Regions from separate parts of the Paenarthrobacter sp. NPDC058040 genome, predicted to be linked through region 2. Evidence: riboswitches for the same ligand, from Rfam matches in the RefSeq annotation. Region 2 holds a riboswitch; each other region holds the start of a gene.
The links. A riboswitch is a leader RNA that binds a small molecule or an ion and turns the genes downstream of it on or off. The one in region 2 is predicted to bind S-adenosylmethionine.

Region 1: it holds a riboswitch for S-adenosylmethionine, as region 2 does, so the genes downstream of both, ACFVSJ_RS08220 (aminotransferase class V-fold PLP-dependent enzyme) here and ACFVSJ_RS01930 (homoserine O-acetyltransferase) in region 2, are expected to answer to the same signal.
Region 3: it holds a riboswitch for S-adenosylmethionine, as region 2 does, so the genes downstream of both, ACFVSJ_RS17510 (DUF1737 domain-containing protein) here and ACFVSJ_RS01930 (homoserine O-acetyltransferase) in region 2, are expected to answer to the same signal.
Region 4: it holds a riboswitch for S-adenosylmethionine, as region 2 does, so the genes downstream of both, ACFVSJ_RS16235 (hypothetical protein) here and ACFVSJ_RS01930 (homoserine O-acetyltransferase) in region 2, are expected to answer to the same signal.

Annotation. Positions count from the first base shown of each region.
Region 1 covers NZ_JBHVRN010000005.1:90,992-98,019, forward strand. The annotation lists gene ACFVSJ_RS08200 (hypothetical protein) at 1-313, opposite strand, end outside; gene ACFVSJ_RS08205 (MFS transporter) at 389-1,837, shown strand; gene ACFVSJ_RS08210 (metal-dependent transcriptional regulator) at 1,856-2,569, opposite strand; gene ACFVSJ_RS08215 (class I SAM-dependent methyltransferase) at 2,579-3,385, opposite strand; gene ACFVSJ_RS08220 (aminotransferase class V-fold PLP-dependent enzyme) at 3,476-4,870, opposite strand; SAM riboswitch class IV at 4,902-5,015, opposite strand; gene hisN (histidinol-phosphatase) at 5,161-5,973, opposite strand; gene ACFVSJ_RS08230 (ribosome small subunit-dependent GTPase A) at 6,029-7,028, opposite strand, start outside.
Region 2 covers NZ_JBHVRN010000001.1:448,421-455,448, forward strand. The annotation lists gene ACFVSJ_RS01915 (CPBP family intramembrane glutamic endopeptidase) at 1-450, shown strand, start outside; gene ACFVSJ_RS01920 (VOC family protein) at 553-1,191, opposite strand; gene ACFVSJ_RS01925 (bifunctional o-acetylhomoserine/o-acetylserine sulfhydrylase) at 1,417-2,733, shown strand; SAM riboswitch class IV at 2,895-3,009, shown strand; gene ACFVSJ_RS01930 (homoserine O-acetyltransferase) at 3,024-4,145, shown strand; gene ACFVSJ_RS01935 (winged helix DNA-binding domain-containing protein) at 4,149-5,285, opposite strand; gene ACFVSJ_RS01940 (SGNH/GDSL hydrolase family protein) at 5,296-6,123, opposite strand; gene ACFVSJ_RS01945 (alpha/beta hydrolase) at 6,201-6,848, shown strand; gene ACFVSJ_RS01950 (RNA-binding S4 domain-containing protein) at 6,845-7,028, opposite strand, start outside.
Region 3 covers NZ_JBHVRN010000012.1:102,059-109,086, forward strand. The annotation lists gene ACFVSJ_RS17480 (UDP-N-acetylglucosamine 1-carboxyvinyltransferase) at 1-429, shown strand, start outside; gene ACFVSJ_RS17485 (endonuclease domain-containing protein) at 537-1,361, opposite strand; gene ACFVSJ_RS17490 (glutamate--cysteine ligase) at 1,598-2,785, shown strand; gene ACFVSJ_RS17495 (hypothetical protein) at 2,782-3,390, opposite strand; gene ACFVSJ_RS17500 (O-succinylhomoserine sulfhydrylase) at 3,401-4,609, opposite strand; gene ACFVSJ_RS17505 (rhodanese-like domain-containing protein) at 4,612-5,022, opposite strand; gene ACFVSJ_RS17510 (DUF1737 domain-containing protein) at 5,019-5,279, opposite strand; SAM riboswitch class IV at 5,293-5,406, opposite strand; gene ACFVSJ_RS17515 (NtaA/DmoA family FMN-dependent monooxygenase) at 5,582-6,910, shown strand; gene ACFVSJ_RS17520 (aromatic amino acid ammonia-lyase) at 6,913-7,028, shown strand, end outside.
Region 4 covers NZ_JBHVRN010000011.1:45,858-52,885, reverse strand. The annotation lists gene ACFVSJ_RS16245 (VIT1/CCC1 transporter family protein) at 1-982, opposite strand, end outside; gene ACFVSJ_RS16240 (hypothetical protein) at 1,251-1,442, shown strand; gene ACFVSJ_RS16235 (hypothetical protein) at 1,439-1,732, opposite strand; SAM riboswitch class IV at 1,748-1,867, opposite strand; gene ACFVSJ_RS16230 (sodium:solute symporter) at 2,057-3,574, opposite strand; gene ACFVSJ_RS16225 (helix-turn-helix domain-containing protein) at 3,846-4,421, shown strand; gene ACFVSJ_RS16220 (APC family permease) at 4,433-6,406, opposite strand; gene speB (agmatinase) at 6,627-7,028, shown strand, end outside.

The DNA of each region.
Region 1 (7,028 bases), on a different contig from region 2:
GGACATCCACGACGCCGACGAAGCGGCTGCCGATGCCCTCGTACTCGCTCCGGACATCGCCCAGGAACAATTCCGGAAGCTCAGAGTTCCTGTGGTGACCGCAGTACACGAAGGAGAAGTCGGGCCACCACTTCTTGGGACGGGCAGCCTCGGAAAAGCCGCAGACGGCGCACGTGAGTTGCACCCAGACAGGACGCTTCCCGGTTCGGTTGGCTCGTGACTGAACCAGCCAGGCCGGCGGGTTGTCCTGGAGGTCGCGCAGGCCGGCTTCGGGCAAGCGCGGAGGGATGCCGTGGCGCTGGGCCATTTCCATGGAGATATCGAGGGCCACGGCCACGTCACGTCTGCTGATCACCACTCAACGATACGGCAAGCGTAGGCTGTGCTCATGACTGAAGCGGAGGCCGTACAGCCGAGCACGCCACTGCAGAAGAAGGTGCTGGTGGTGGCCATCGTGGCCTCCTTCATCGCCATTCTCGATGGTTTTGTGGTCAACCTCGCCCTGCCGGCGATTGGCCGCGAATTGGGCGGTGGGCTGGTCATCCAACAGTGGGTGGTGGATGCCTACCTCTTGACCTTGGGCGCCCTCATCCTTGTGGCTGGCTCCCTGTCCGACCATTTTGGCCGCGCACGCATACTCCAGTGGGGCTTGGCTGGTTTCGCACTGACTTCCGTGATGTGTGGCCTCGCCTGGAACGGTGAAATCCTGGTGGTTTCACGGGCGCTTCAGGGCATAGCGGGCGCATTGCTGGTGCCCAGCTCCCTTGCCATGATCGTCACCTCCTTCTCAGGACCCGCGCAATCCAAGGCAATCGGCCAGTGGTCCGGTTGGACCAGCGCCGCAGCGATCGTCGCTCCGTTGATCGGTGGCGTGTCCGTGGACCTGTTGTCCTGGCGCGTGATCTTTTTCATCAACGTTGTTCCGGCCGCCGCGATCTGGCCCATGCTTGCCGGCCTCCGGGCCTCCGATGCGGCCCGGGACAAGAGCCAGCGCATCGACTACGCGGGAGCTTTGCTGGCCATGATCGGTCTGGGCGGCCCCGTGTTCGCGTTCATCGAACAGGGCCGGCTGGGATGGGCGAGCCCCTTCGTCTGGGCTCCGTTGCTGCTGGGTGCCGTTGCTTTGGCATTCTTTCTCTTCCATGAGGGCAGGACGACCGATCCGATGCTCCCGCTAAGGCTTTTTGCGATCAGGAACTTTGGCTGGGGTAACCTCGCCACGTTGACCATTTACGGCGGCATCTCACTGGGCTTTTTTGTCCTGGGCATCTATTTGCAGCAGGTGGGCGGAATGGGCGCCACGCTGGCGGGAATCGCGCTGCTGCCCGGGACGGTGATCCTGATGCTGACGGCCTCCTACTTTGGTGGCCTGGCGGGAAAGTATGGTCCGCGGTGGTTCATGACGGCGGGACCGCTGTTGTGCGCCGTCGGGTTCCTGATGTCCCTCTCCGTCCAAGAGCCGCTGGATTACTGGACGCAGGTCTTTCCGGGCCAAGTGGTATTTGGCTTGGGGCTGGCCACACTCGTGGCCCCGCTCACGGCCGCCATCCTCGGTGCGGTTCCTCCCGAAGAGGCCGGGATCGGCTCCGCGGTCAACAACGCAGTGGCCCGCATTGCCGGACTGATCTGCATCGCCTTCGCCGGCCTTATTGTGGGCCCGGTCTTTACCCGCGACGGCTTGTACAACGCCCTCCTGGTCACGGCGGGACTGTTCGTGCTCGGGGCGGTGGCTTCCGCCGTCGGGATCCGCAACCCGGTTCGCGACACGGCGGGTGCCGCTGCGGGGACGCCAGCGGACGCGAACGACGACGGCGATCCGGTCGGTCCGCTTGACTGACCTGGGTGCCTGGCCGGGTCAGCCGCCGGCGAGGACGCAGCCTTCGTGGACATCGGTGCTCTGGACCCACAGCGCCGAGGTAATTTCGTCAGCGAGATCGAATTCACGGCGCTGTGCACCGCTGCCGATCCGGACCACCAAGGCGCCGCCGAAGGGCTTCCGGCCCACAACCTCGATGCGCGCGTCCAAGGTAATGTCCTCGGCGGCCAAATAGCGCAGCAGGTCCGGGTTTTCATCGCTGATCCGGGTGATGCGGCCAGCATGTCCCTGGTCCAGCTCGATCATGCGGTAGGCATGCGGCAGGTCCACGGATCCATCTGCTGACGGGATGGGGTCGCCGTGCGGGTCCCGGACAGGGTGGCCCAACTTGGCGGACATGCGTTCAATGAAGGTATCCGATACTGCGTGTTCCAACATTTCCGCTTCGTCGTGGACTTCGTCCCACCGGTAACCAAGTTCTTCAACGAGGTACGTCTCGATGAGACGGTGCCGCCGGACCATGGCCAAGGCCAAGCGCATGCCGTCCGGCGTGAGGCGGATGGCGCTGTAAGGCTGGTGGTCAACCAGCCCTTGGTCCTTGAGTTTCCGCACCATTTCGGAGACGGAGGAATTGGCCACTCCGAGCCGTTGGGCCAGTTGGGAGGACGTAATGGGCTTGTCCTGCCACTCCGTGAAGGAGTAGATGACCTTGACGTAGTCCTCGATCGAGGAGGAGGGCGTACTGGTCTTCACACCTCAAGCCTACCGTGGGACGGCAGGACAGGCCTTGCGGGCCCGCCACGTCTGCGTCACGTACGGCAGGGCCACTGTTTGGCCAGGTGCGTGGCCAAGGTGCTCGTAGAGGTACCAGTCAAGGTTGCCCATGACTTTAGCGCGGGTTGCCTGGTTGGCCCGGAGGTAATAGCTGCGCGATTTGGTCAGCTCCATGATGTCCTCGGGGGACATCGGGTCTTCCCAGTGCGTGACGTGGCTTTCCAGGTCGGTGAACTCCGGACCGATGGCCGGTCGGAACCCCGGTTTGTGCACGTCGCCGGCATGCATGATGCGTGAAAGGCGGTGCACCCATGGGACGGACGTATCCAACTGGTTCCAGATCAGGCCGAGGACGCCATGGGGACGGAGCACCCGGGCGATTTCCGTGCTGGCTTTGAGGGGATCGCACCAATGCCAGGCCTGGGCGACACTGACGACGTCGAAAGCTGAGTCCGCCAGTCCGCTCGCCTCCGCCGTACCCTCCAGGGCGACTGCCTGGGGGCAGGACAGGCGCAGTTGCGCCAGCATGTCCGTGGAAGGGTCGACGGCGGCCACATCAAGCCCGCGGTCCACGAGCAGGGCGGTGAATTTTCCGGTGCCCGCACCAATGTCGGCAGCGGACCGTGCGCCCGGGGGAAGCAACCAATCCACGGAGTCTGCAGGGTAGCCGGGGCGCACCAAGTGGTAGTGCTCTCCGCCGTCCTTGAAGCTCTGCCCCAGTTCCTTTCGCCGCACCGCGTGCAGCTTGGGTCCGCCGGGTAGGTGCGAACCGTTGGAGGTACTTTGGGAAGGCATGGCTATGCACAGACTCCTTTACCGCGAACGCCGGAAATACCCTACGAATTTACCGTAAGGCAAGGCCGGTGCGTTTCCGGAAAGCCGCGATCAGTCCACAGTGCAGGGGGCGGCGCCTGCGGTGCCGGGCGTGTTGGGGGCCCATTCGGGGTAGCTGCGGTGGTCGTTGGCAGGTACCCAGCGGCCCTCGTCAACCACGTAGTCCCAGCCGAGACCGGTGCCTTTGAGCTCCTGGATGCCCTTGAGCAGCCGGGCGGCGTCCTCCAGCCGTGATCCCACACCGAAACTGGCACGCAGGGATCCAGATGGCAGGCCGAGGCGCTTGAGGAGCGGGTGGGCGCAGAAGCGACCATCGCGGAGGCCCACGCCGTGTTCCGCGGAAAGGTACGCGGCGACCAGGCCGGCGTCGAATCCCTCCACCGAGAAATTGACCACGCCGATGGTGTCGGTGGAATCGCTGAAGATCTGGTGGACGGTAACGCCGTCGATCGCCTGCAGCCCTTCCACGAGGTAGGAGCGGATGGCGGCCTCGTGGTCGTGCCAGGCCTGCTGGTCAAGGCTGGCCAGGACCTGTGTGGCACGGGCCAGTGTTGCTGCGCCGAGGACGTTGGGGGAGCCGCCTTCATGGCGCGCGGGTCCGGTTGCCCAGCTGACCGAATCAAGGCGGGCTTCGCGGACTGCGCCGCCGCCGGCCAGGTGCGGGGTTCCGGCGTCGAGCCAATCGGGGCGACCTACAACCACGCCGGCACCGAAGGGTGCATAGAGCTTGTGGCCTGAGAAGACCACATAGTCCACGTCCGCCTCGGCAATGTTGATCCGCCGGTGGGGGGCGAGCTGTGCTGCGTCGACCACAATGCGAGCACCGAATTCGTGGGCCAGGGCAGCCAGCTCGGCGATGGGAAGGATCTCGCCTGTGACGTTGGAAGCACCTGTAACAGCGAGCAGCGATACACCGCCCTGGGTCAGTTCGTGGCGCAGGTTGGTGATGGTGGCGGCCAGCGTGGAAGCCGCGACCACGCTGCGGTGCGGCACACCCTGCCATGGGAGCAGGTTGGCGTGGTGCTCGATGTCGAGGTACAGGACCTCGCCGGTGGGAGTGCCGTCGACCTGCGGAAGGCATCCAGCCAACAGGTTCAACGAGTCGGTGGTGTTGCGTGTGAAGATCACGGAGTCGTCGGGGCGGCCGCCAACGAAGTCCCGCACGATGTCCCGGGAGTTTTCGTACACCGACGTACTGATCTGGGAGGCGAATCCGGCGCCGCGGTGCACGCTCGCGTAGTAAGGCAGGACCTCGTTCAGGTACGCGGACACAATGGTCAGCGCCGGCGCGGAAGCTCCGTAGTCGAGGTTGGCGTAGCGGACGTGGCCACCCTGGATCAGGGGCGCCTGCAGTTCGGCGCCGGTCACGGCAGCAAGGGGCCTCGCGGCCGCGGCTTCCTGCGTGAGAGTGGGAACGACGGTGGATTCGAACGTAACAGTGCTCATGGGACCTCATTCAAGAGGGACCCCCTCGGGGGATCCGCGCTTGCCGAATCCGTTCCGGACCGGCCTGGTCGTCACCCGGGGCACCCCACCGCGAATGGAGGGTTGCCGGCCAGCAAACCGGGGTTTAGCGCTGGCACTCGTGACCTGTAAAAGACAATAAAGGCACCCGCACGTCGGGTACAAAGCCGTCCAGTTTGTTAAGCGGATTGTTACGCCGGATAAGGAAATGGTCGATTCGGCGAATAAAGTGCGGCGGACACCGCCCAATGATGGTGTCCGCCGTCGATTATTCAGAGAAGGTCGTCGATGCCCGGGTTGAGCCTTTTCAGGACTTCCGAGTGCAGGATCGAGTTGGTGGCCAGTGCATTTCCGCCAAAAGGTCCGTCCTCGCCCTCGAGGGAGGTGAAGCGTCCTCCGGCTTCGGTGACGATCGGAACGAGAGCCGCCATGTCGTAGAGGTTCAATTCGGGTTCGCAGGCGATGTCAACGGCACCTTCAGCCACCAGGCAGTAGGACCAGAAGTCGCCGTACGCGCGGGTGCGCCAGATGTCCTCGGTGAGGCCAAGGAACTCGTCGAGGTTGCCGCGTTCCTTCCAGCCGGACAGGCTTGAGTAGGACATCGATGCGTCGGCCAGGTTCGAGACGTTGGAAACCTTGAGCCTGGTGGCCGAGGCCAACGAACGGCCCATGTAGGCACCCATGTCCTTCGCTGCCCACCAGCGCTTGCCGAGGGCGGGTGCGCTGACCACGCCCACGACGGGCTCACCTTCGTCGATCAGGGCAATGAGGGTGGCCCACACGGGAACGCCCCTGACGAAGTTCTTGGTGCCGTCAATGGGGTCGATGACCCAACGCCGGGAACCGTGGCCACTGCTCCCGAACTCTTCACCGAGGACGGCATCGCGGGGGCGTGAACGCGACAACTGCCCACGGATGGCTTCCTCGGCGGCCTTGTCCGCATCCGTGACCGGCGTCAGGTCGGGCTTGGTTTCGATCTGCAGGTCCAGGGCCTTGAACCGGTCCATGGTCTGGGCGTCCACGGAATCGGCCAGGACGTGGGCCAATCGCAAGTCATCGTTATAGCTGGAAACGGATTGGGTCATGCCACCAAACTTATCGTGAATCGTTCCCGCACCGGTGGAGGTGTTGCTCCGACCCTCAGTTGACCGTCCCCAATTCCTTGGTTTCCTTGGCTTCGAGGCGCGGGTCGGCACCGAGGAGCCGCCTGAGCGAAGCCAGCCGGGCCACGCCGGACGGCCCGGCATGGCCGTCGTTGACCCATTCGTCCAGTCCGCAGTTCACCGCGTTGGCGTCATGCTTGCAGCCACGGTCGCAGGCCTCCGTGCCAGGCTCCAGGTCGGGGAAGGAGTGCAGGATGCGGTCAGGGTCCACGTGGGCAAGGCCGAACGAGCGGATGCCCGGAGTGTCAATGATCCAACTGCCCGGCGGTGCGTCCGCCAGTTTGAGGGCCAAAGCGGAGGATGAGGTGTGCCTGCCGCGTCCCGTCACGGCGTTCACCCCGCCGGTTGCCCGCTCGGCACCTGTCAGGGCATTGACCATGGTGGACTTGCCCACGCCGGAATGCCCCAACATGACGGTCACCTTGCCGTCGAGGTGGGAACGCAGGCGGGAGACGGCCTGGCTGTCCAGGCGGGCGGAGAGACCGTCATCGGAACGGGCATCGATACCGGAGGCCTGTGAATCGGCCGTGCGGCTGATGATGACCGGAAAATCGAGGCTGAGGTAGTTGGCCAGCAATTCCGCAGGATCCTTGACGTCCGCCTTGGTGACCAGGAGCAGCGGCTCGATGCCGGCGTCGTAAGCTGCCACCAGTGCGCGGTCTATGAAACCTGTGCGCGGTTCGGGATTGGCCGCGGCCACCACCACAACCAGTTGGTCCGCATTGGCTACCACGACGCGCTCAATGGGGTCGGTGTCGTCCGCGCTGCGGCGCAGCAGGGTCCGGCGTTCTTCAACGCGGACCAGCCTGGCGAGGGTGTCGGGGCCACCGGAAACATCGCCCACGAGCGCCACGAAATCGCCGGGGACCACGGGACTCCGGCGCAGTTCACGGGCACGCGCTGCGATGACCACGCGCTCATTGTCCGTGTCCTCGCCAACAACGGCGGTGTAGCGTCCGCGGTCCACGGTGATGATC
Region 2 (7,028 bases):
AAGGACGCGGTGCAGGGACTCGGCCTCGCGGCGGCGATCGGCATTCCGTCGCTGGGCCTGTACGCCGTGGGCCGCGCATTGGGGATCACCACGGCGATTGTGCCCAGCGGACTTGATGCGTATTGGTGGACCGTGCCTGTGTTGGTTCTTTCGGCCATCCGCCACGCGATCGTCGAGGAAGTGATCGTGGTGGGCTACCTCCTGGACCGGTTCGGCAAGTTCGGCTGGAGCACCCCGGTAGCGATCGTCGCCAGCGCAGTCCTGCGCGGAAGCTACCACCTCTACCAAGGGTTCGGTCCCTTCATCGGCAACGTCGTGATGGGCCTGGTGTTCGCGTGGATCTACACCAGGACCAAGCGCGTGATGCCCCTGGTGATTGCCCACGCCTTGTTGGACATCGTGGCCTTTGTGGGCTTCAGTCTGTTCGGCAAGTCGGTAGGCTTGGGCTAGTGCCCCAGTTGTGCGGGCGTGGGCTTAAAGGTATTCGGCCGCCATCTGCAGGTGACGTCATTGGCACCCGCTGATGGCGGCCGAAGTTTATTGCAGGGTGCGTCAGATAGTGACGGCGCCCGAGGCGGTTTCGAAGGTCACGGACATGATGCCGGGCGTACCGTGGGGAGCCATCCACTGGACAGCAACGTCCTCAAGCGGCTTCTCCACGGGTTCGCCCAACCATTCGGTGACGCGTTCCGCCGAGCCCGCGATGGTGAGGCTGGACATCTTGACGTCGCTCTCGTAAACCTTGGACGGGTGCAGGCCGGGATCTCCTTCCCACTTGAGCAAGTACGGAACCTGCGGATCCGCGATCAAGCCGAGAATACCGATCTGCTGCCATACGAGTTCGCGGCCGTCCGGGAACTTACGGTTGCCCGGTACTGCAGCACGGCCCAGGCGTTCTTCGAACGGAGCGAGGTCGTCAACGGCGACGCACCAGCCCATCCAACCGCCGCCGGCCGCCGAGCGTGCCCGGACTGCCTGGCCGAAGGGTGCCTTATCCGAAGCGGGGTGGTCCAAGACCTCCACGACTTCAAGGTATTTGTTGTCCGCAAGGGGAATGATCATGTTCCGGGTACCGAAGCGCGGGTGCACTCCGCCCCGGACTGCGTCCACTCCCAGTGCTGCGGAAATTCGTTCTGTCGTGGCCAGAAGGCCATCTCGTTCACAAGCGTAAGAGACGTGATCCATGCGCATGGCTTCATCTTGGCACTTTGTGATTCGGGTCTCAGCTAAGTCAAGCCTAACTAAGGTGGGATGTTATGGAAGCGTCATGCCGGGACGCCGCAAAGACGCGAAATGACCGAAAAATACTGTCTTCGTCACAAAGCTGTGCAATGCTCCCGCCGCTTCCTAGACTGGCCGCAGTTCCAAGCATCCGCTGCCCACCAAACCCATGCGCTGTACGAAGAGGAGAACGCAATGTCCCAGGGATGGTCCTTCGAAACCCGCCAGATCCACGCCGGCCAGGAACCGGACTCCGCCACCGGAGCCCGCTCGCTTCCGATCTACCAGACCACGTCCTTCGTGTTTCCCAGCGCCGAGAGTGCGGCCAACCGCTTCGCCCTGGCCGAGCTCGCCCCGATCTACACCAGGATCGGCAACCCGACGCAGGACGCCGTGGAACAGCGCATCGCCAGCCTGGAAGGCGGCTTGGGTGCCCTGCTCCTGAGCTCCGGCCAAGCCGCGGAAACGTTCGCGATCCTTAACATCGCAGAGGCCGGCGACCACGTGGTGGCAAGCCCCAGCCTGTATGGAGGCACCTACAACCTTCTGGCCCACACGCTGAAGAAGTTCGGCATCTCCGTGACATTCGTCGAGGACCCGGACAACCTCGAGCAGTGGCGCAACGCCGTCCAGCCCAACACCAAGCTCTTCTTCGGCGAAGTTGTCTCCAACCCGCGCCAGGATGTCCTGGACATCGAAGGCATCGCCAAGGTTGCCCATGAGGCCGGCGTCCCGCTCATTGTGGACAACACGCTGTCCACGCCGTACCTGATCCGTCCCATCGAATGGGGCGCGGACATTGTGGTCCACTCCGCCACCAAGTACCTCGGCGGGCACGGTGCAGCGATCGCCGGCGTGATCGTGGACTCCGGCAACTTCGACTTCGGCCAGGACCCGGAGCGCTTCGCCAACTTCAACACCCCGGACCCGAGCTACAACGGACTCGTCTATGCCCGTGACCTGGGCAAGGACGGCGCCCTCGGCGCCAATCTCTCCTACATCCTCAAGGCCCGCGTCCAACTCCTCCGCGACCTTGGCTCGGCAGTCTCGCCGTTCAACGCCTTCCTCATCGCCCAAGGCCTGGAAACGCTGAGCCTGCGCGTGGAGCGTCACGTAGCGAACGCCACCAAAGTGGCGGAATGGCTCGAAGCCCACGACGACGTCGAATCCGTCGCCTTTGCGGGGTTGCCGTCCAGCCCTTGGTATGACCGCGGGCGCAAGTACGGTCCCCGGGGTACGGGCGCCGTGGTGGCCTTCAACATCAAGGGCGGCGTGGAAGCCGGCAAGCGCTTCGTGGACGGCCTTGAGCTGCACTCACACGTTGCGAACATCGGCGATGTCCGGTCCCTGGTCATCCACCCGGCGTCGACTACCCACAGCCAGCTGACCGTGGAACAGCAGGCCGTCGCGGGAGTCACCCCGGGCTTGGTGCGCCTGGCGGTCGGCATTGAACACGTGGACGACATCATTGCCGACCTCGAAGCCGGCTTCCGCGCCGCGAAGGGCGCCTGAGCCGCACCCGCAGTGAAAAGCGGTGGCGCCGCCAGGTCGACGATAATTCGCCTGGCAGCGCCACCGGGTGCTCTTTCGTGAACGAAGCTGCCCCAAACCGTCACACAGCTGTCACATTCTTCGCCAGAACAGCTGTGTCTTTCCTAAACTCTTACGTATTAGGTCATGAGTGCCAGTGACAGCCCCGGCTTGCTGGCCGGCAACCCTCCTCCGCGGTGGGGTGCCCCGGGTGAAGACCTGGCCTGCCGCATGAAAGGCGGTGGGCAAGCGCGAGGTTAGGTGTCAAAGGAATGACCATTACTGCTACAGCCCTTCCCACATCCGAAGAAGCGGACGGAACCGTCAAGTACGCCCACGTGGGCCCGCTGGAACTTGAAGCCGGCGGCTTCCTTCCCGATGTTGTCCTGGCCTACGAAACGTGGGGCCAGCTGAACGCCGATGCCTCGAATGCCGTCCTGGTGGAGCACGCCCTGACTGGCAGCACCCACGTAGCCCGTGGTGCCACGGATGAGGACGGTTGGTGGGAGCAGTTGGTTGGCCCGGGCGCCACGATCGACACGGACCGGTTCTTCGTCATTTCCATCAACATCGTGGGCGGCTGTTACGGCAGCACGGGACCGTCCTCCGAGGCCCCGGATGGAAAGCCGTGGGGTTCGAGGTTTCCGCTGGTCACGCTTCGTGACACCACCGAGGCTGAATCCCGCTTGGCTGACGCCCTCGGGATCCGTGCCTGGCACTCCGTGATCGGCGGTTCCATGGGCGGCGCACGGGCACTGGAATGGGCCGTGACGTTCCCCGGACGGGTCAAGCGCTGCGCCGTCGTTTCGGTGGGCGCCTACAGCACGGCGGAGCAGATCGCCTTCGCGCAGTCGCAGACGCTGGCGATCCGCCAGGATCCGAACTTCAACGACGGCGACTACTACCACGGCGCCGCACCCGAAGCCGGTCTTGCGTTGGCCCGTCGGATCGCCCACATCACGTACCGCTCGGCGCTGGAGCTGGACGTCCGCTTTGGTCGCGAAGCCCAGCACCAGGAGACTCCGCTCGCGGCAGCGATCCTGGGAGAACGCGGACGCTACCAAGTGGAGAGCTACCTCGACCACCAGGGCACCAAGCTGGTACGCCGCTTCGACGCCAACAGCTACATCGCCATCACCGAGGCCCTCATGAGCCACGATGTCACGCGAGGACGCGGAACGCTCCAGGAAGCCCTGGGCCGCACGACTGCGGAGTTCTTCATCGCGGCCGTGGACACGGACAGGCTCTACTTCCCGGCCCAGTCCCGGGAACTCGCTGAGGCGTTGCCGGGGGAGGTTCCCGTGCACGTCATTGAAGCGCCCATCGGCCACGACGGGTTCCTCACGGAAATCGGCCAGCTCTCGGCACAGCTGAGGGAGTCCTTCTTCGCCTGAGCGTCAGACCAGCTTGGCCTCCATGCCGAGGAAGCTGCCGTAGCGTTCCACTTCGGCTTCGAGGGCCCGCTGGACCGATGGCGTGTCGGGCTGGTTCAGGCGCACGTCCAGTTCACAGGTGTCACCGGCGAAGCCGTGGCGCCACCAGCCGCCCAGCCTGCCATCCAGCAGTACGACGTGCATGGGTCCACCGTTTTCCGGGAAGTACGGAGCGACCCCGCCAAGGTAATGCCTGGATTGCGAGTAGCCCATGACGTACTCGTCGTAGCACTGGATGAGGTCTATGCGGGGGAGTGCGGCGGCCGGGCTGCCGTCGCCTGCCTCGCCGGGCCCGGCCAGTTCCCCGGCGGCCAGGTAGAAGTCGAGCCCGTCGACGGCGAGGGTTGCCAAGGCGCCCGGGGCGATGTCCCTGGCCACGTCGAGCCCGCGGCGCACGTCCTTCATGGTCAGCCCGGACCACGCCGAGCAATCCTTGATGGTTGCCGGACCACGGCTGGCGAAGTACCGCAGGGCCAGTTGCCCCAGGGCCTGGTCACGTTCGGCCGCATCGAGGACAGCTGGACCCGGGTGGGGAACGCGCTCGTCGAACAACGCATAGGTTTGTTTGAGGGCGCCCCCGGCCGAACGGATGGGTGTGCCGCTGACCAGGATCCTGCTGATCTCGGCGTGCATGAGGTGGTAGACGAATCCAAGTCCCTTGCCCGGGAATCCGGCTTCCTCCAGCACGGCGGCGAGTTCCTCACGGGTCTTATGGGCGCCGCCGGCTACGGCGTCAGCCAGGATGCTGCCGCTCCGTTCGGCCGAGGAAGCGTCCACGCCCGTCTGCCGGTACATCCCCTTGTTTCCCTGGTGCAGCCGTTCTGCCGAGAGGGCCATGAGCCAGCCGAGATCGTCCCGGTGCACAAAATGCCACGTGGGCCGGAGGATGTGGGTGCGCAGGATGGTGCCGTCCGACACGGAGTCCTCCACAGAGGCCGCGCTCGTGCCCGGGGTCCTTTGCGCCAGCGACCACCGGGCGTAGGGAAACTCCTGGGCCTGGACCGCCAGGAGGTTGCGCACGGCGCCAGCGGCATCGGGGGCGAAGGGCGCGCGCAGTTGTTGCCGGCGCAGCCGGAGCCGCACGACGTCGTCGGGCTGCAGCGCCACCACGTCAGCCGCGCGGCAATCCGGTGACATTCGGCCCGAAGACGGGTCCCGGCGTCGGGCGTTTCGGCGTGATGCCGTCCCCCGAGGACTGGTGCCGCAACCTGCGGATGACCCATGGGACAAAGTACTCCCTGGCCCACACCAGGTCCGATGAACGCGCTTCACGCCACGTGCGAGGTGGCAGGGGCTTGGGGACCAGCGGTTCCAGGGTATGGGGGACATTCAACGCTTCAAGGACCATCATGGCTATGGTGTGGTGGCCCAGCGGTGAGAAGTGAAGGCGGTCCTCGTCCCACATCTGGGTATCAGCCAGTTGCCGGAGGGACCACATGTCGGCCACGATTGCGTCGTGCCGGGCAGCGACCGTCCGCAGGTTCTCGTTGTAGATGGCGACTTTGCCGCGGATCCGTCCGAGGACCGAGGAGGCCGTATCCGGCCCGTTGAACAAGACCACGGTGGCGCCGCCCGAACCGAGTTCCTGGACGGCGACGTCCAATTTCTCGGCCAGCAGGTCGGGATCGCCGCCGGGCCGGATGAGGTCATTGCCGCCGGCAGAAATGGAGACGAGGTCCGGCTGAAGTTCCAGGCAGAGACCAACCTGCTCATGAACGATCTGCTGCAGCAAGCGGCCCCGGATGGCCAGGTTGGCGTACGCGAAGTCTTCGTGGCCGCGCCCGAGTTCTTCGGCTACGCGGTCCGCCCAGCCACGGAAACCGCCGGGATTCTGCGGCTCGGGGTCGCCGATGCCCTCCGTGAACGAATCTCCCAATGCCACGTAACGGCTCCAGGGGTGTGTTTGGACTGCCTCGCCCGGCGTCACCAATGAACTCATTCTTCCTATCCTGCCTCGTGACCGCGAACCTACGCGACCGTAGGTTGTTACCCGTGGGTAACTGCAAGAATAGACCCATGACTGAAGCCGTTGCATTCCCCGCGCCCGTTGTCCAGTGGTCCCATGACGAAGCCGACCGGGCGGGCAAGCCGCTCCTGGTCCTGCTGCACGGCTACGGCTCCAACGAGGACGATCTCTTCAGCCTCGCCGGGCTGCTGCCTGCCGACTTCGTGGTGGCGTCACTGCGCGCGCCGATGCCGATGGGGCCGGGCTTCACGTGGTTCCCGCTCACGGCGTCCATCGACTACTCCCTCGACGCCGTCAAGCTCGCCGCCGAGTACGCGCTGGAGTGGCTGGACACCGTCAAGGCCAACCATTCCTCGGTGACGCTCCTCGGGTTCTCCATGGGCATGGCCATGGCCACCACCATGCTCCGGTACCGCCCTGCGGACTTCGCCGCCGTCGTCGGGCTTTCAGGTTTTGTGGTCGACGCCGGGGCTGACGCAGCCTTCCGGGATGGCGAACTGGACGGCTCGGTGCCGTTGTTCTGGGGCCGCGACCAGCAGGACCCGGTGATCACTCCGGACAAGATCGAGTACACCATGGGCTGGGTGCGCAAGCACGTGGACCTCACCAAGGTGCTGTACACCGGTATGTGGCATGGGATCAACCAGCAGGAGATCGGTCATGTGGGCGAGTTCCTCACCCACAAGGTGCTCAGCTAGGCGTTGCCGGCGATCCTGACGGTCTGCCCGTTGACGGTGACGGTGTCGCCCGGGTGCAGTTGGCGGCCGCGGCGTTCTTCGATGTCGTCGTTGACCTTCACAAGGCCGTTCTTGATGAGCTCCGCGGCCTCCACCCCGTCCTCCACGAGGTTGGCCAGTTTCAACAGCTGGCGAAGGCGG
Region 3 (7,028 bases), on a different contig from region 2:
GACGTCACCACCAAGCCCTCGGAACTCCGTGCTCCGCAGGACAAGATCCACCCCATGCCCTTCCCCGGCCTGAACATCGACAACCTGCCGTTCTTCGCCGTGATCGCGGGCAACGCCGAGGGCCAGACCATGATCCACGACTGGGTCTACGAAAACCGGGCGATCTACCTGACGGAACTCAACAAGCTTGGCGCCCAGGTGCAGCTCCTTGACCCGCACAGGATCTACGTCAACGGACCCACCAAGTGGCGTGCTGCGGAGATTGGCTGCCCGCCTGCCCTCCGTCCGGCCGCCTGCCTGCTCCTGGCCATGCTAGCCGCGCGGGGTACCTCGGAACTGCGCAACATCTACGTGATCGAGCGCGGCTACGAGGACCTGGCCGAGCGTTTGAACACGATCGGCGCGAAGGTGGAGTACTTCCAGGACTAGCTTGGCCCCGAGATTTTGCTGGATCATTAATCTGCTGCCTTGGGAGAGGCCTGTTATTCCGCGGGTCCATGCGGGAGCGAGGCGAATGATCCAGCAAAATGTTCGCCCTACTTGTAGTGGTACGGCCTTCCACGGGCCAGGAATCCCCGGATTTCCGCCATGACGTAATCCGGCGCATGCCAGATCTGCTCCGGGGCGTAGCTCAGGACGTGGTAGCCAAGCGCTTGGGCAGCGTTGAGCCGGGCCATGTCCTTCCGCCAAGCCTCCCGTGAACTGTGGAACTGGTAGCCATTGACCTCCACGATCAGCCATTCGTCGATCAGCGCATCCACCCGCCCTACGCCTTCTATGCGGACCTGGCGCCTGAAGGTCAGACCCTCGGATTCGAAAAGCAGCCGGGCGCTGATTTCAGGCAACGATTCCGAGAGCCCGTCCGCCATGTCCAGTCTGTCCCGCGCAGTGCCGAAGTACTTTGCCGTCAGCTCGCTTCGGAGCACATCCCGCGACAGGCCAAATTTCTTTATCGCCGACTGGGCTGCGGCGATTGCATCTTCGGTGGACAGACAGGTTAGAGCGTGCAAGACCGTGTCTTCTACGGAAGCCATGGGGAATTGTGCTTCCGGCCCAAACCGCAGACCGCTGTGCCGTACGAATCCGTTGCCCCGGTTGTGCTTGGTCGCCAGATGGAGCTTTTGAGGCTTGTTCCTCAGCCACAGCCCGTAGCGGACTGCCGCGCTTGCACAGGTCAGATAGCTGTTGTTGGACAGAGCCGCCAGGAAGTCCGGGTCTGCAGACGGGAGAGCCCATAGACCCTGTCGCGGCTGATAAGCGCCATCAAGCTTGGCAACCTCCAAAAGTTTGAAACCCTGGGCCCTGATCAGGCCGACTCTGGCCACTCCGCCCACTGCTCTCATGAATTCCAGCGCGTTCATACAGCCAGCTAGCCATGTCCGGGCTTCCACCTGCGCGGGTCGATCGCGCTATGTGGATAGTGGCCGGAAATTTTGCTGGATCATTCGTCTGCTGCTCTGTGGGAGTCCCGTCATTCCGCGGGTCTAGGCGGGAGCGAGTCGAATGATCCAGCAAAATCTGCGTGCGGCCTGTTTTGACGCTGTTTCAAGGGAACAACGGGCCTGTGCCCCGACCTCTCCGAGGCGCAGAATGGAGCATGCGGACATTCGGGGTTGAGGAAGAACTGCTCATCGTCGATCCCGTGACGGGCGAGCCCTTGGCCCTCGCGGATGCCTTGCTCAACGGGAACCAACCCCAGCCAGCGGGCACTGGACTCAGCTACGAGCTCAAGCTTGAACAGATCGAGACCCAAACCCGGCCGTGCCACAGCTACGCGGAGCTCCTCCACCAGATCCGGCGCGGCCGGGCCATGGCGAACGAGGCTGCCCGGAAGCACGGTGCCCGGGTGGCCGCCCTGGCAACTTCGCCCTTGGCGTCGACCACGCACACCACGCCCGACCCCCGCTACGCCGAAATGCTGGAACGGTACGGCCTGACGGCCCACGAGCAACTGACGTGCGGCTTCCATGTCCACACCTCGGTGGAATCCCCGGAAGAAGGGGTGGTGGTCCTGGACCATATCCGGGACAAGCTCGCGGTCTTGACGGCCCTGAGTGCGAATTCGCCCTATTGGCAGGGACGCCATACGGGGTTCGACAGTTACCGGATCCAGGCCTGGAACAGATGGCCCACGTCCGGCCCCTCCGCCGTGTTCGGTTCGTTGACGGCCTACCGGCGCATGGTCAACAGGCTGTTGGACACGGGCGTGCTGCTGGATGAGGGCATGATCTACTTCGATGCCCGTATCTCCCGCAACCATCCCACTGTTGAAGTGCGCGTTGCCGACGTTTGCCTCCGGGCCGAGGACGCAGCCCTGATCGCCGTGCTGGTGCGGGCCTTGGTGGAGACGGCGTCGCTGGAAATGCTCGACGGCGTGGAGCCTTCCTCAGTGCCGACGGCCTTGCTGCGCATGGCCAGTTGGCAAGCCAGCAACGTTGGCCTCCGCGGCGAGCTGCTGGATTTTGGCGAATTCCGTCCGGAACCTGCTGCCGAGGTGGTGTGGGCTTTGGTCGATTACCTGAGCCCGGTCCTTGATGACCAAGGCGAGCTGGGCTTGGTCAAGTCCGGGGTAGCGGACATCCTGGAACGGGGAAACGGCGCTCACGAGCAGCGCGAAGCAGCAGTCCGTTTCCACCGGCAACACCGTAACCAGACCGGAAGTCCGCCTTCACCCGAGGCGTTGGCCGCCGTCGTCGGACATGCCGCGAGGGCGACGGTTCGAGGATCATCGGCGGAGGCCCGCCGGGATCCGGCGCCGATACTGACCCGGGTCCGCCGGCCCTAGCTCTGGGTTTCCGGGTCTTCCCAGGTCATCAGATAGGCACCCGTGGCTCCTTCAACGAGGTAGAACACCAAGGGTGGGATGTCCTTCTTGGCGAGGAGGATGCCGCCGAAAACGGGGGCGCTGGCCGCAGCCGTGAGGCCGATCCAGCGCTTTGCAGGTGCGGAAAGCAGGCTGCCCCCGAGGGCGGCGAGGGCCACAACGTGCAGCCCGGAGTACACCAGGAACGGCGCGTTTGATCCCTCGTAACGAGCAAAGCGCTCCAGATCGGAGGCCCGCCGCGAGAGGCTGTAGACAAAGGCCGGTGCTCCCGCGAGCAATGCGGCGGCCGCGGCAACGGCCCACTTCCTGGCCGCACGGCGTGAAGCAACCGTGCCCCGGACAGCACGCGCGAACGCCATGAAACCGAAGGGCACTGCGACGGTTCCCGCAGCTGCCAGGTGTTGCCCCACGATCCAACCGCGTCGGCCGGCCTGGAGCATACGCAGCCGGTCTGCGGCATCGGGCGTGAGGTAGACGCGGCTGACCGGCGAGATTCCCACGAACCACACCACCGTGCCGGCGACGATGACCGCTCCGGCACGGCGATAGGGATACTTCCCGCTCATGGCATGAAGGTTAGACCTGTTTGAGGGCCTTCTCCAGATCCAGGATGAGGTCGTCCACGTCCTCGAGGCCCACGGACAAACGGACCACTCCATCAGAGAGCCCAATGGCCGCGCGACCTTCCGGACCCATGGCACGGTGAGTGGTGGTGGCCGGGTGGGTGATGAGGGACTTGGAGTCGCCCAGGTTGTTGGAGATGTCGATGACGCTGAGTCCATCGAGGAGCGCGAACGCGGATTCCTTGGCAGTACGGCCGCCGGACGGCGAGAGTTCGAAGGTCAGCACGGTGCCGCCGGCCTTCATTTGCTTGGTGGCGAGCTCGTACTGCGGGTGGGATCTCAGCAGCGGGTACTTGACCCAGCTGATGGCAGGCTGCTGTTCCAGCCATTCGGCGATCTTCAACGCCGAAGCGGAGCTGTGGTTCACGCGGAGCCCGATGGTCTCCAGTCCCTTGGTGAGGACCCAGGCGTTGAACGAGGACAGCGAGGGACCGGTGTGCCGCATGAGCTGCTTGACCGGGCCGTCGATGAATTCCTTGGTGCCCAGGATCGCGCCGCCCATGACGCGTCCCTGGCCGTCGATGTGCTTGGTCCCGGAGTACACAATGACGTCGGCGCCCAGGTCTCCACAGCGCTGCAGCAGGGGAGTGGCAAAGACATTGTCGACGACGACGGTCGCCCCCGCGGCATGCGCCAGTTCGCTGACGGCCGCGATGTCCACGATTTCCTGCATCGGGTTGGAGGGCGATTCGAAGAAGACGGCGGTGGTCGGCTCGGAGAGCGCTGCACGCCACTGCTCAAGGTCCGGTCCGTCAACGAAGACAGTCTCCACGCCCCAGCGCGGCAGGATCTCGTTGAGGATGACGAAGCAGGAGCCAAAGAGTGAGCGGGCGGCAACCACGCGGTCGCCGGCAGCCAGCAGGGCACCCAGGGCCGTGAACACTGCGGACATGCCGGACGCCGTCGCAAAGCATGCTTCGGTGCCCTCAAGCAGGCGCAGGCGCTCCTGGAACGTGGCGACGGTCGGGTTGCCGTAACGGGAGTAGACGAAGCGTTCGTCCTCGCCTGTGAAGGCGCGTTCGGCTGCGGCGGCTGATTCGTAGACGAAGCCTGAGTTCAGGAAAACAGGCTCGGCTGTTTCCTGGAAATTGGTACGGTCAAGGCCACCGCGAACGGCCTGGGTGTCTGGGCTCCAGCCGGCGGCGTCAGGGTTGAAAGTCACTTTTAGTCGTTCCCCAGGTTGGTGGGCAGGCCACGGTTCTTCCAGCCATTCACGGTTCGTTCGCCGTAACGGTCAGGTTCCCCCTCGAAGCCTTCAAGGACGTTGTAGGCCGTGAATCCGGCCTGGGTGGCGGCGATGGCGGCTGCGATGGAGCGCTGGCCCGAGCGGCAGATGAAAACAAGTTCCACGCCGTCGCCTTCGGGAGCCTGCTGCTGCAGGTCCTCGATGAAGCGGGAGTTCGGGATGCCACCAGCCAGGTTCCACTGGATGAACAACGGATCGTTCTCTGTGGCCTTGGTGTCGGGAATGCCAATGTGGGCCCATTCGCCCTCGGTCCGGACGTCCACCAGGATGGCGCCGTCTTCAAGCTTTGCCCACGCATCCTGCGGGGTCAGGTCACCGGCGTAGCTCATGCGTGGCCCTCGAATACTTCCTCGTAATTCTCCAACTCGTCCACGGCGCTGGCTACTGCGGCGTCGGAACTGGCGACGGCGGCAGGCAGGATCACGGCCTGGGCGACGATGACGTCGGTGCCGTTGAAGGTGGCCGCGGGATTGCCGTGCAGTACGTAGCCCTCGGCCAGGGCATTGCTGATGCGCTCGCAGAATTCACGGGTGTCGGGACCCGTGATCAGGCGGTAGGAAAGCTTTTCTTCAGTGGGTTCAGGCATTCGTGGTGCTCCTCAGTCACGCTTGCAGTTCGAAGTGTCGAATACGCCGAGTAGTCACCTGAGGCACCCCGCCGCGGGAGAGGGTTGCCGACCAGCAAGTCAGGGCTTAACGCTGGTGCTCATTACTCAAGAAAAACGTAACATCCGTGGCGCCATCGCCGCATTTGGGGACTGCGCCGCCGTCGTCATGTTGCGTAACCGGTACCCTGCAGGGCCGCTGAAGACGGGACCCAAATGTGACCTCCGGGGAGCATAATTGACGCAGTACGACCCCCTGTAACTTCGCATGAAATCAGGTCGCGGTGAACGGACACAGCAGTTCTACACTCAAGCCCATGCTTCATTTTGGATGGTTCGTGGGCCACGGCTTCGGAGTCCAGGGTTGGGGGACTCCCGGCTACGGGCTGGGTTATGACTGGAAGAAGCCCGCGTTGTACCAGGAAGCCGTGAGGGCGTTCGAGCGATCCGGCCTGGACTTGTTCATCATCGAGGACTCCCTGACTGTTCCGGACACCTACGGAGGTACCGCCGAAGTGTCCTTGGCGCACGCGTCCTTCGCTCCCAAGCACGATCCCCTGGCGCTGGTGCCATATTTGCTTTCCGCCACCGAACACCTCGGAATTGTGCCGACCGTCAGCGCGTCCTTCTACCCGCCCTTCACCGCGGCGCGCCTGCTGGCGACGCTGCAGCACTTCTCCGAGGGCCAGCTTGGCTGGAACGTGGTCACGTCCGGCAGCGACCTCGCCGCGCAGAATTACGGGCTTGACCAGCAGATCGAACACGACTTGCGGTACGAGAAGGCCGAGGAGTTCGTCGACGTCGTTAGGCGGCTGTGGCGGAGCTGGGAACCGGGCGCGGTGCTCGAAGACGTCGAGGCCGGGCGGTTCGCCGACCACACCAAAGTGCACCCCATCAACCATCAGGGGGACTTCTTCAAAGTCCGGGGACCGCTCAACACCGCGCCGTTGCCGGAGGAGCCCGTGCTGGTGCAGGCAGGCGCCTCGCCCCGCGGCAAGGCGTTCGCCGGGGGAAACGCGGACGTAGCGATCGCGTTGGCCCGCGGCGTGGACGGCATGAAGGCCTACCGTGACTCCATCCGGGAGGAGGCGGCGAAGGCGGGGAGGAACCCCGACGACGTGAAGGTCCTTTTCGTGTTGAAGCCCACCGTGGTGGGTTCCACGGCGGAGGCGGAGGAACTGCGCGCCCAGCGGCGTGAGCTCACGCAGCGGGACATCGACAGCCAGCTCAACTCGATCTCCTACCTCTCGGTGATCGACTTCAAGCAGTTCGACCTCGACGAGCCGCTCCCCACCTTGAGTACCAACAGCAACCAGGGCACCCTTGAGCACTTCTCCAAGGCAGCCCCTCCCGGGTCCACGCTGCGCCAGATCCTGCAGGCACGCAGCGGCGGTGCGGGCGACTCCATCATCGGCACGGTTGGGGAGATCGCCGACTACCTGGAGGAGACCGGTTCGGCGGTGGGCGGCGATGGTTTCCTGTTCTCCGGATTCGTCGATCCCGTGACGGTCCACGGCGTGCTGGACAAGCTGACCCCGGAGCTGCGGCGCCGCGGGCTGCTGAGGACCAGCTACGGCAACGGAGGTTTCCGCCAAAACCTCCTGGACTTCTGACCATGACTCCCGAGCCGAAAACGCTGGTGATCGGGACGGCGGCCGTCCCGATCGAACGCGTGGCACAGGTGGCTGCGGATCCTGCGTTTCACGTGAAACTCAACCATGATGCGTTGAC
Region 4 (7,028 bases), on a different contig from region 2:
GCGCGTTCCAGCCGACCATGCCGAAAACGAACGGCAGGATGGGCACGATGGCACCCGAGGCGAAGAAGCAGAAACTGGACATCGCTGCGCCCCATGCCGAACCGACGGTTTCGTGCTCGTCGGCTACCTCTTCCTTTTCGGGTTGGAGGGACAGGCTTGGATCACAGTCGCAGCTGAAGAGCCCCAGGCGTTCTGCAGCGCGGTGTTCAGCTGCCTCCCGGGTCATGCCGCGGGCGAGGTAGACCAGGACGAGTTCGTTGTGTTCCACGTCCAGCGATGGCGCCGCGGCCAGCGTGGCCTGCGTGGGAAGGGTGGCGTTGAGCAGCTCCCGTTGTGACCGGACGGAGACGTACTCGCCGGCACCCATGGAGAGCGCACCCGCCAGGAGTCCGGCCACGCCACTCATCAGGACCACGGCGCTGGAAACACCCGTGGCGGCCATGCCCATGACCAGTGAGAGGTTGCTCACCAGGCCGTCGTTGGCGCCGAAAACGGCTGCGCGGAACGTACCGGACAACCTGTTGCGGCCGCGGGTTGCAAGGCCCCGGACAACTTCCTCGTGGATTTGTTCGTCGGCCACCATGGCCGGGGTTGCGTAGGGGTCCGTGCCGTAGGGGGAGCGCCCCTCAGCGCGTTGGGCAAGGGCCAGGACGAAGACTGAACCGAAATGCCGTGCCAGGAAACCAAGGAGCCGGCTGCGTGCGGAGGCTGCCTTGGGCATCCCTGCGTGTTCCCCGAGGAGCTTGAGCCAGTGGGCTTCGTGCCGGCCCTCAGCTTCGGCCAGGGCAAGGAGGATCTGGCGTTCCTCGCCGTCCCGGCGTTGCGCGAGTTCGCGGTAGACGGCAGCCTCGGCCCGTTCGTCCGCCAGGTACTGACGCCAGCGGCGGATGTCCGACTGCGTGGGCGTTCGAGGGATTTCTTCTTCGGGGCGGGAATCCGGAGCGGGGCTCGACGGACCATGGGATTCCTGGTGCTGTTGCACTGCTTCTCCTGTGCTCGGTGGGACGGTTACGGCCCCTTTGCACCGCCCACTGTACCGCTTATTTCCGCGGATTTTCGGCTGGTATTCCTCAACAGGAATGTTCGGCATGCCTTAATTCCGGCCCTTTTGGCACCGGAGCTCCGGCGCTGCGGAACCCTGCCTTGACCCCTCCCAAAGGCGGTGCTCAGATGGATAGACAGGGGCGGGGCATTTCCCGCATTTCGGTCAGTGGACCGCTTGGCGCGGCCCATGGGACGGAGGTTGAAACATGAGCACCGAATCACATCCGCACCACCCGGAACGGGCCACCATCGAATCGGATCCGGCCTACGACTACAACGAGGACCAGGAAGTGGATGAGGCCTGGACCGAGGACGACGAAGTGGCCGACGACGACGAACGCGTGGTGCCGCTCGACGGGCCCGAGGAAGAATTCCGCGGGGACGGCGACGAGCTTTAGGCCTCGTTGAGGGAGCGCAGACTGAATCGCCGTTCGCGCCCGGCGATACGTCCGACGGCGGCCACAGTCACCATCAGCGTCCGCGATGTGGAACACCACTGTGCGGTGCGGACGGACCGTGCCAACGCGTCTGCGAGGATCCTTGGCTCAGGATGGTGAAAGCTCAGTGCTTCGCCGCCAACAAACAAAGTCACCGCCCCTCCGACGAGGTCGACGGCGGGAATCACCGGAACAGTTTCGGCTGCGGTGAGGCTCGGGATCGGGAGGCCGGGTTCAGCTTGGTACGGCACGGACTTCTCCTTGGTGGAGTGCTCTTGCCCGCCCGGTTGTCTCTGGTCCGGTACGGGCCGCTTCCTCATCCGAACCACCCGTGAACATGGGGTTGGTGCGTGGCCAGTCGGAGCTTGGCGCCACATCTCTTGAAGCTGGGTCCTATCCTAAGCCCTTGCCGCTGCGGGCCCGCTCTGTTCCGTTGTGTGGCCCGCTCAACGCGCTTCGCGCCGGTTTTAGCACGCAGACCCGGCCCCGCAACGCGTGACTGGGGACGAAACAAACGGCGGCACCACCCGCGAAGGGTGATGCCGCCGTCGTGAATTGCTTTGGGTTGCAACCGCCTAGGCGGCAGGAGTGGTGAGTTCCTGGTCGGCCACCCGGGTTCCCGCAACACGGTCCGTCCAGGCTTTCATCACTGCGGGGTCGGTGGGCTTGCTGAACAGCGAGACCAGCACGTAGACCACAGCAGAGGCGATCAGGCCGTAGTAGATCGGTTCGTTGGCGTAGATTCCGTCCAACGGAGCCTTGGCATTGATCTCCAGGACGATCATGGTGCCGAGGGTCACTACCGAACCCACGGCCATGGATGCCGCTGCTGCCACACCCGTACCGCGCTTCCACACCAAGCCGCCAATGATGGCTACCAGGAGGCCGCCCACCAGGATGTCGTAGGCAATGGTCAGCGCGGCCACGACGTCCTTGGTGCTGATCGCGATGATGATCGCCACGATGCCGAGTCCCAGGACCCAGTAGCGGTTGGCCTTGACGTCGTGCTCCGGGTTCTCGGTGTCGTCGGTGTTGATGGTCTTGCCGAACCAGCTGGCCACGAACGGCACAACGTCTGCACGGGCAACCGTTGCCGCAGCGATCAGGGCGCCCGATGCGGTGGACATCATGGCTGCGACGGCTGCGGCCAGGACCAGGCCACCGATGCCGATCGGGAGCAAGTGCGTGGCAACTTCGGCGTATACGTCGTCCTTGGCCTTGATCTCAATGCCGGACAGGGCAACGCTTGCGGCCATGCCGATCAAGGCGCCGGCCAGACCGTAGAGGATGCAGTAGACGCCGGCCGTGGCACCGCCCCAGCGTGCAACCGTGGGGGTTTTGGCCGTGAAGACGCGCTGCCAGATGTCCTGGCCGATCAGCAGGCCGAGTGTGTAGACCACGAAGTAGGTGATGATCGTCTGGATTCCGATGCCATCGATCTGGAAGAAGCTGGCGTCGACGCGCTCGCGGATTCCATCCAGGCCACCAGCGGCATTCATGGCGAAGGGCAGCATGAGGAAGAAGATGCCCACCGTCTTGATGACGAACTGCACCTGGTCAGCCAGGGTGATTGACCACATCCCGCCGATGGTCGAGTACACGAGGACGATTGCGCCGCCGATGGCGATTGCCAGCCAGCGCTCCCAGCCGAAGAGGACCACGAAAATCGTTGCGTAGGCACCGGTGGAGGTGGCGCAGAGCATCAGCGTGTAGGCGAGCATGACGATGCCGGAAGTCTGGGTCGCCTTGCTGCCGTAGCGCAGGGTCAGCATCTGGGACACGGTGTAGATCTTGAGCTTCTGGATGGTTCCGGCAAACAGGAGGCTAAGCAGCAACACACCCGAACCGATGGCCACCACGAGCCACATGCCGGAGATACCGAATTTGTAGCCCAGGCCGACGCCGCCGACGGTGGATGCGCCACCCAGGACGACTGCGGCCATGGTGCCGGTGTAGAGGAACGGTCCCAGGCGGCGGCCGGCCACCAGGAAGTCGCTGTTGTTCTTGGTGCGGGACTTGCCCCACCAACCGAACGCCAGCATGGCAAGCAAATACACCACCACAATGGCGATGTTGATGAACGAAGAGTCCATGAGTGGCTCCTTGGAGCTGATGCACGGAGGTTGGGGTATTCGACGATACTCCTGCAGGGCGTCGAAGTCTCTGTGCTGACGAACGGAGGTTTGGACGTGTGTTGTGTGCCTCACAGACAACACTTGTTGCCTATGAGGATATGTTGTGATGGGAGTAACAGTCAAGGTGCTTTGGTCATGGTTCCGCGGATTCTGACTCTTTGCCGTTGCTGTCCGGCTACTATTGGCTCCAATGACAGGGCCTCACGGACGGGCCTGAAAGGTTTTGTGAATGAAGGCTCTACCCGTTGAACCCAGCAATGTTCCTGTTGCCATCGGTTCCAGAATCCGCGCAGCCCGGCAGGCGCAGCGGCTCACCATTGAGCAGGTTGCAGACGCTACGGGACTGACCAAGGGCTTCCTCAGCAGGGTGGAGCGGGACCTTACTTCACCATCGGTGGCCTCGCTCGTGACGCTGTGCCAAGTGCTCTCGGTGTCTGTCGGGGATCTCTTCGCGGCGCCGGAGACCCACCTGACCCGACGCGATGACGGGCCGCGCATTTCCCTGGGCGGCCAGGGCATTGTGGAGCGGCTGCTCACGGCGCGTTCCGAGCGAAGGCTCCAGATCCTGCAGGCGACCATTGAGCCCCGGGGGCGTGGCGAGAACGAGCTCTACGCGGTGGACTGCGACGTTGATGTGCTCCACGTGGTGAAGGGCAGGATCAAACTGATCCTGACCAATGAGGAGTACGACCTTGAGGAAGGGGACACGCTTTCCTTCCCGGGCCGCGAGCCCCATACCTGGATCAACCCCACCGATGAGACGGTCGAGGTGCTGTGGGTCCTGGTGCCCGCGGCGAGCCGGTAGTTTTCCGCGGGTTAGCCCACGTGGACCCAGGGGCGCCTGGTGATGTCCGGTTCGGCTTCCCGCAGGACCTCGCGGGTCACGGGCGCGATTTCACCCTCGCCGAAGAACAGGAACTTGCTCAGGTTTGAGATCGGGTTGCCCTCGGTCCAGCGGAAGTAGATGTGCGGCATGAAGCCCGTGACATCGCGGATATGGAGCAGTACCGCGGCCAGGGTGTTGGGCACGTTGTTGCTGTGGACTTCCAGGATCTTGAAGCCGTGGCGTTCCTTGCCCACTACCTGTAGTTCCTGTTCGAAGTCCGAGCTGTCGTCCACGATGATCTCGATGAAAAGGGCGCCGCAGTCCTTGGGCAAGTGGTTCGCTTGCTGGGCGTGTTCGAGTTTCTCCTGGTACCGGTCTGCGCTGAGGCGCTTGGGCTCGTGGGCGATGATGCGCACGGGGCCATCGGTGTTGTTGGCGGTGAATTCGAGTGCCTTCTCATCCATCTTGATGTGGGTGGCGCGCAGCTCGAACGCGCGGCGGATACGGGAAATGAAGCTGACCACCATGATGCCCAGGATGAACAAGGCAGCGATCTTGAGGCCGTCCGGGCGCTCGATCGAGTTGACCACCGTGGTGTACACGAAGACGAGCGACACGATGCCGAAGCCAATGAACTGTGCACGTTGCTTCTTGCCCCGCGCGGACAGGGTTACGGCGATGGAGGCTGAGGTAATCAACACCAGCACGCCCGTGGCATAGGCGCCGCCCTGGGCATTGACGTCGGCTTGGAAAATGACGGTCACTGCGAAGGCGATGACGGTGAAGACGAGGACCAAGGGGCGCAGTGCCCGGGCCCAGGCGGGAGCCATGCCGTAACGCGGAAGGTAGCGCGGGACGAGGTTCAGCAGCCCGGCCATGGCTGAGGCGCCGGCGAACCAGAGGATGGCAATAGTGCTGATGTCATAGATGGTTCCGAAGCCGTCGCCAAGGAACTTGTGGGCCAGGTAGGCCAAAGCGCGCCCCTCGGCCTTGCCGCCGGACTCGAATTCGGCTGCGGGAATCAGCATCACCGTGGTGAAACTGGAAGTGATCAGGAACGAACTCATGATGATCGCGGCCGTGGTCAGCAGGCGGTGGGCGCCCTTGATCCTGCCCGCAGGGTTGGCATCGGTGTCCGTGGAACGGCCCTTGATCTGCGGCATGACGGCCACGCCGGTTTCGAAACCGGACAGGCCCAACGCCAAACGCGGGAAGACCAGCAGGGCCAGCCCGATCATCATTAATGGATCCCCGTGGGAGGTGGTCAGGGCGCTCCACCAATCGGTGACCACGTGGGATTCGGTGAACAGATGGCTGATGGAAACGAAGACCACCACCAGGTTCAACGCCAAAAAGGCAGCCACGAGCACGACGGCAACGTTGATGGCTTCGCGGAATCCGCGGAGGAACACGATGCCCAGTCCGGCGATGAGCGCCAGCGTGATCACCACGTGCTGGCCCTCAAGGAACTCCGGAGCAAACGGGTTCTCGATGAGGTGTGCCGTGGCGTCCGCGGCGGACAACGTAATGGTGATCATGAAGTCCGTCGCGGCAAATCCGAGGAGCGCGAGGACAAAGAGCTTGCCGCCCCAGCGGGGGAGCAGGCGTTCCAGCATGGCGATTGAGCCTTCGCCGCGAGGGCTTTCCTTGGCCACGCGGCGGTAGACAGGCAAGGCACCGGCAAGCGTGGCAACGACCAGGAGAAGGGTAGCCAGGGGTGAGAGCAGGCCAGCGGCCAGGGCGGCGATGGCGGGCTGGTATCCGAGAGTGGAGAAGTAGTCCAGGCCCGTAAGGCACATGACCTTCCACCAGGCCTGCGGCTTGTGCGACTCGGCGGGCTGGCCGTGCGGACCCTGCCGTTTGCCCGACGTGTCCGGCATGCCTTCAAGCAGCCAGGACTTGAGGTGGAAGGCTTCCTTGCGCCGGTCGGCGGGATCGGCCGGTGGCCTGGTCAGCGTCGTCACGTGGTCCTTTCGCGCAGCACCGTGCTGCTCCCGAGATGGAGCGTATTGCTGGGAATTGCCTGTTAAGACCGGTTTTTATGGAATCTTTACGCCTCGTGTGATCGGCATCTCAGTCAGCCGCGATCCTCATGGTTGAGTTGTAAACAGGTGATGCTTATTAGGCAACTTTGAGTGTATGATGGGTGTCACAGCAGCCATCTACTTAAGGAGTTGCGCAACTTTGGAAGAGCTCCGCATCGAGGCCAACGGCAACCTCGGCCCCATCGATTCCTCCCGCATCCCGCGCTATGCCGGTGCGGCCACTTACGCCCGCCTGCCCCGCCTCGACCAGGTGTCCAAGGCCGACGTCACTGTTGTCGGCGTGCCTTTCGACTCCGGTGTTTCCTACCGTCCCGGCGCGCGCTTCGGCGCCAACCATGTGCGTGAGGCCAGCCGTTTGCTGCGCCCGTACAACCCCGCGTGGGACGTTAGCCCGTTCGAGAACATCCAAGTTGCCGACGCTGGCGACATGGCCGTGAACCCGTTCAACATCAACGAGGCCATCGAAACCATTCAGCAGAACGCCCTGGACCTCACTGCCAACGGCAGCAAGCTGGTTACCCTCGGTGGTGACCACACGATC